2 linked regions of the Methylicorpusculum oleiharenae genome follow. The protein of the gene in region 2 interacts with the protein of the main gene of each other region in a pairwise test. Links are inferred from orthologs where the notes say so. Each region holds a gene or a part of one and is shown on either strand. Other genes may lie near its edges.

Region 1 (3,022 bases), 1.5 Mb from region 2 along the record:
TATTGGATAAGGGACCTTGACGATCCAGTGTGGTTTTGTCGATAACGAAGGCAGACCCCGGTATGTGCTCCAGCTGCGTAGGCGCTTCACCGATAATTTCCAGGCTGGGCAATTGCAGGGCCGGTGGCGCATCGTCGAACCTTTCTGCCATGGCTGCCGGTATATTCAGGGCAGTCAATACCGCAACAGTAATCAAGGCCTGTTTTTTACGGGCAAAGACAGGTTCACAAGGCGAGCCAAGGTTATTTCCGGTGTGTAATAAACTCGTATTGCTATCGGGTTTGTTTAAGGACATGGTTATACGCTCATTAGCCATTTATATAAGAAGCGAACTATTCTAGTGAGCATTTTTCATGATCCCTATAGGAAAAAATCCCTTATGTAAGCGCGGCGGTCTTAGCTCGATAAGTGTTATGTTCGATAAAAAAAATTTATGGCAGGGCAGATATCGTTAAAAGAACGTTACCAGGTAGCTTGTTTTGACCTGTTGAAATACTTATAAACCGCCACATTGCTAGGGTTTAACTTATCGATATCTTGATAAATTTGTGAATATTAGGGATTACTAATAATATTGCGATACATTTGCGCAAATGTGAGCGTAAAATGTCAATTCAGTACTCACAACAAGGGGAAAATCATGAAAAAAATTAATTTGGCTGCAATTCTGCTGGTTTTGTCGGCTTTTACAGGGATAGTCAGTGCCGAAGTTGCCTTTCAGTCCAATCAAGATGTTCAAGGAGCCTGGAAGCTTGAATACACTAAAAAAACAGCCAGCTCTACAGAAAAAATCCCAAGGGAAGACTCATGGGCATTCAGTGGCGATAAAGTCACAATTACTCATATTCCCAGAGAAGGTATCTATTACGATCAAACGCCCGTCAACTATTTAGTTGAAGACGGAAAATTAAAAATATCTCTTTTGGGCCGGTCTGATAAATTTGATACTTTTTCTCTGGTTGAAAAAGACGATAAAAGCATGACGTTAAAAGGTAAATACGGCGATATTTATCATTTTATAAAAAAATAAAGGCACTTCTATTCTAAATATAGAGCTCGCTAAGTGAGCAAAACCCGCAGTGAAAGGCCGAGACCTTTTGCTGCGGGCAATCTTTCGTTTTTAGCCAGTCTGTACTTACTGATATTTTTGTTAAAACGCTTGACGAAAGGTCTGATTAAGTTAGAATACGCCCTCTTTTGCGGAGCGGTAGTTCAGTTGGTTAGAATACCGGCCTGTCACGCCGGGGGTCGCGGGTTCGAGCCCCGTCCGCTCCGCCAAAGTATTTCTGCAATCATGCGGAAAATCTGCATTTCGAATGTTCACTCCTTTTTGCTTAAATCCTGCTCCAAATCATCTTGATAATACCCGTCAACATCATGTCGTCGTTTTTTATGCGGGTAGACATTTCTTCATAAGAAAACCAGGCACCGGTTTCAATTTCATCGGTGTTTAAACAAAACGGGCCGTTTGCTACGCCCTGATAAACCTGAATAAATTCCTTGCCGGTAACCGCTGCAGCAGGAATTTTAAATAAAAATTCAAGAGGGCAGTCAATCAGCCCTAACTCTTCCTGAAGTTCCCGATAAGCACATTGCTCATACGTTTCGCCTGCATCAACATGTCCTGCAGCTGAACTATCCCAAAGTCCCGGATTGATATCCTTTGACAGTGATCGTTTCTGTAAAAAAAGGGAATGATCATCATTAAACAGCAGGATATGAACGGCCCGATGTTTTAATCCCGCAGCATGGATGCGTTGTCTTGAATCTATTCCCATTATTTGGTCATTATCATCGACCACATTAAGCCATTCTGTTAGCATTCTAATCCAGAGATATTGTTTATAATCAGACGCTAAATTATAAGCCACTAGTGACTTGCTTAAGCTAGAAATGTGGGGCTAAGACAGGGAAGTAAAGTGGAAGGAGCCGATTTTTGTGATTACAACCGCCTAAACTCAATGATAAATCATTGAATAAAGGCGGTTATCACTATCTCCGAGCAACAGTGTATCAGTGTGAATTAAATTTCAAATAGGCGATTAGGTTTATAAAATATAAACCTATTGTTTATATTAGGGTTGCCATGGATAAATTAAATAACATCAGGGTTTTTTGCCGGATTGTCGAACTGGGTACTTTTGTTGCCGTTGCCAGAGAGATCAATGTATCGGCGATGATGGTGAGTAAATACATTGCGCAGTTGGAAGAGTCTCTGGGCGTTGCTTTGTTAAACAGAACTACGCGCCGTATCAGTCTGACCGAAGCCGGTGAAAGTTACTACGCCCGCAGTAAACCCTTGTTAGAGGAATTGGCGGAACTGGATGAGGATATTTCTGAATTAGGCAAAAATGTCAAAGGCATATTGAAAGTGACTGCGCCCATCGATTTTGGCGGGATTTATGTGGTGCCGGCCATTGAGGCTTATCAAAACCAGCATCCGAACGTGAAAATCATGATGTCTTTACAGAACAGCCATATCAATCTGAGCGAGGGAATTTATGATGTTTCAATTGTTGTTTCCAATTCGGTTGATCTGGGGGTCGTTGCGCGAAAAATTGCCGAAACCAAGTTATGCACTTATGCATCACCGGCTTATATTGCCAAATACGGCGAGCCGCGCGATATCGATGAATTGAATCAGCACTTGTGCCTGCATTATATCGATACGCCCCATGAAGATTTTTGGGTTTTTAATGTGGCCGGTGAAGAGAAAAAACTTAGAACAACCTGGCATTTTGCCTCCAATAACGGGAGAGCGCTTTGTCAGGCGGCATCTTTGGGTATGGGAATTACTCAGGCACCGGAATTATCGGTGGCTAATTATCTGGAACAAGGCCGATTGGTCGAAATTCTGCAGGATTTCCGGATACCGGCGCTGTCTATTTACGCGACCTACATGCAAAGACGGTTTATTCCGGCCAAAATAACCACTTTTGTAAATTTTATGAGTCATTTTTTTGATAAACAAAATTTTGAGAGTATTCATAAATTTTAGTAAAAGTAGGATCTCAAATAAAAC
Region 2 (3,132 bases):
TCACTTTCCCCAAAGGCATCCCCGGTTTCGAAAACCAGACAAGATTCAAACTCTTTCATCAGGAACAAAACCCCATCATTTACTGGTTGCAATCCATTGATGACGAAAATTTGACGTTCTCTGTCGCAAACCCGGCCAATTTCAATATCAGCTACAGTTTCGTTATTAGCGACGAAGAGCAGGCTTTGCTAAAACTGGAAAACATGGACGATTTAATTATCCTGATTCTCTTGCATACCGGAGCGGATGCTCAAGAAGCCGGAAAACCGGCAATAAGAGGCTCCATCAAATCGCCTTTGCTTATCAACAGCGCCGAAAGAGTTGCTATTCAAAAAAACTTGTCAGAAATTGAACAGTCCATCACCGTGTTCGAAAAAAATGAAATGGCAAACGCTGGTGAGCTATAAGAACAAAGGGATAGACCATTGCCTCCACCGTGTTTCCAACCCCTGAAATCAGGTGGAAACACGCAGAAGACAAGCTCTGATCAACCCGTGAAACTTTCGCTATCAGTGACTTATCAAGCCAATGGTAGAAAAGGATGGCGCGATTAAAGTAATGAAGTTTTAATGAATGAGTTAAAAACCCGAGAACCGCTCAAATTGACGCGCATCAAGCCGCTTGGACGGGAATCGCGTTACCGGTTCGAATGATTTCATTTTTATCATTGAAATAAACCAGTGTTGGCTTGAATGCAGCCAACTCCTGCTGATCCAAAATCGCGTACGCACACACAATGATCAGATCGCCCGGACAAGCCAGACGAGCAGCAGCACCATTCACAGAGAAAATGCCGGAACCTGCCTCAGCGCGAATAGCATAAGTCGTAAAGCGCTGGCCATTATTGATATTGTAAATTTGAATTTGTTCGTATTCTCTGATACCCGCATAATCCAAAATTTTACTGTCTATAGCACAGGAACCCTCATAACCCAGCTCCGAAAAAGTAACTGTAGCCCTGTGCAATTTGGCTTTTAGCATTGTTGTTTGCATAATCGAACAAATAAATTTTAAATAAACCGTAAATTATTCCCGAATAAGTGATCGCCTACAACAAAAAACTCATATCGGCTTATCACTCTTAACAGACAACATCACATACCCACTCTCAATTAATGACGAGCATACCTTGAAAATCTCAAATTATCAATTAACCGTGTTTTATCCAGTTTTGCCGCCGCCAGCAAAACTAATTCAACATCTTGTTCAGATGCCGGTTCAAGATCATAGGTTCGGCAAAAACTCACATAGTCCGGCTCAAATCCAAAGGACTTTAGCGTAGCCATGGCTTCCCTCTGTATTTCACCCAACTGACTGTCGGGTTGTTGCGCTTTATCTCGGGCGGAACACAATAGTCGGTATAACTCCGGAGCACATGTTCTTTGTTCTGCAGAAAGATAATTGTTTCGCGAACTCATAGCCAGGCCATCTGGCTCTCTGACGGTTGCGACACTTCTTATCTCGACATCAAAATTCAAATCACGAACCATCCGCCGGATAATTGTTAATTGCTGGAAATCTTTTTCCCCAAAAAAAGCGATATCCGGCTGGACAATATTAAACAGCTTGGCAACAACGGTAGCTACACCCGAAAAATGCCCAGGCCTTGAAACACCACAATGCAAAGTGGACAGCTTATCTATTGCAATAGAAGTAGCATGGTCCTTGGCATACATCGCCTCAGGTCTGGGCAAAAACAGCACATCGACCGAACAAGAAGCCAAGGCTTTTGCATCATCGGCTTCGGTACGCGGATAACTGGCAAAATCTTCTCCCGGACCAAACTGAGATGGATTGACAAAAATACTGACTATGACTCTTTCAGCAGCTTTACTCGCCTCGTCTACCAGCTTTAAATGTCCTGCATGAAGATTGCCCATAGTAGGCACAAAAGCGATTCTATCTCCTTCACGCCGCCATTTTTTTACCAGAGGTCTTAGTTCAGCAATCGATGAGACGGTTAGCATAACACCCTAATAACTGTGTTCAATTGTTGGAAACCGGGCTTCTTTAACTGCAATATGATAATTATGAATAGCTTCTTCAATAGAAGTAGCCCCTTCCATAAAATCTTTGGAGAACTTCGGTCTTCTGCCGGAACCGATATTCAAAATATCATAAAGCACCAAAACCTGACCATCACAGTCAATGCCTGCGCCTATTCCGATCACCGGAATGCTCAGTTGCTGGCTAATGGTTTGCGCAAGACTGGCCGGCACGCACTCCAGTATCAACAGACCGGCTCCGGCTTTTTCCAATGATACCGCATCCGAAATGATACGCTCGGCATCAGGCAACTCGCGTCCCTGAACTTTATACCCGCCCAGGCAATTAATAAACTGCGGCAACAAGCCCAGATGTCCGCACACAGGCACGCCATTACCAACGAGAAAACCGACCACATCCGGCCGGGCACCTTCCAGCTTGATCATATTTGCGCCGCCGCCTTGAATCAGTCGTGCGGCATTTTCCGCAGCAGCCAAGAGGCTGGTATAACTCATAAAAGGCAAATCGGCTACCACCAGCGCCCGGTTACAGCCTCTTGAGACGCATGCGGTGTGATAAATCATATCATCCATCGTAACCGGCAATGTAGTAGCGTGTCCCTGAAAAACCATGCCCAGTGAATCGCCGACAAGAATGACTTCTATGCCTGCTTTATCCAAAACAGTACTGAAACTGGCATCATACGCAGTCAGACAACTGATTTTTTCGCCACGGTTTTTCAAAGCCTGTAAATCATTGACAGACAATCGTTTCTTTTCGGACACTCGGGAAGTATAGGGTTTCATGAAGAAAGCTGCTGCAAACCCGCTTGAGGACAATGCTCAAGCAATGCAGTTAAAGGACCATAACCGGGAACAACCAGATCCGGAGCTATTTCATACAAAGGATAAAGTACAAAAGCCCGGTCTGGCAGGCCACTATGAGGCAGGGTCAACACCGGATCAGCCAATTGTATCTGGTCATAGATCAAAAGATCGAGATCCAGTGTTCTAGCCCCCCACCGCAGTCCGGTTCGGACGCGTCCCTGTTCATTCTCAATTGCTTGAAGGCAGCGCAGCAGTTCAAACGGCTCCAGTTCTGTCGCTACCGACATCACAGCATTGACATAATCAGGCTGATCCTGCG

The links. Proteins that work in one complex are often made in the same cells at the same time.
Region 1: the proteins of panC (region 2) and GO003_RS00975 interact in binary tests that used the Escherichia coli proteins (3 or more experiments, as listed by UniProt). The link is inferred for Methylicorpusculum oleiharenae from one-to-one orthologs.

The regions. Positions count from the first base shown.
Region 1 is NZ_WUTY02000001.1:195,147-198,168, reverse strand. Bases 80-2,928 are described here. They hold GO003_RS00975 (NUDIX hydrolase), read right to left. Parts: upstream 1,824-2,928; coding sequence 1,335-1,823; downstream 80-1,334. Other genes in these bases: GO003_RS00970 (LysR family transcriptional regulator), read left to right, coding at 2,087-2,928; GO003_RS00985 (hypothetical protein), read left to right, coding at 641-1,030; GO003_RS00990 (TonB-dependent receptor family protein), read right to left, coding at 80-295. Outside these bases: more of GO003_RS00990, read right to left, coding at 1-79; more of GO003_RS00970, read left to right, coding at 2,929-2,998.
Region 2 is NZ_WUTY02000001.1:1,704,174-1,707,305, reverse strand. The notes cover bases 41-2,999. They hold panC (pantoate--beta-alanine ligase), read right to left. Parts: upstream 1,968-2,999; coding sequence 1,113-1,967; downstream 41-1,112. Other genes in these bases: folK (2-amino-4-hydroxy-6-hydroxymethyldihydropteridine diphosphokinase), read right to left, coding at 2,789-2,999; panB (3-methyl-2-oxobutanoate hydroxymethyltransferase), read right to left, coding at 1,974-2,792; panD (aspartate 1-decarboxylase), read right to left, coding at 613-993; fliW (flagellar assembly protein FliW), read left to right, coding at 41-407. Also shown: more of fliW, read left to right, coding at 1-40; more of folK, read right to left, coding at 3,000-3,132. UniProt on the Escherichia coli protein: Catalyzes the condensation of pantoate with beta-alanine in an ATP-dependent reaction via a pantoyl-adenylate intermediate.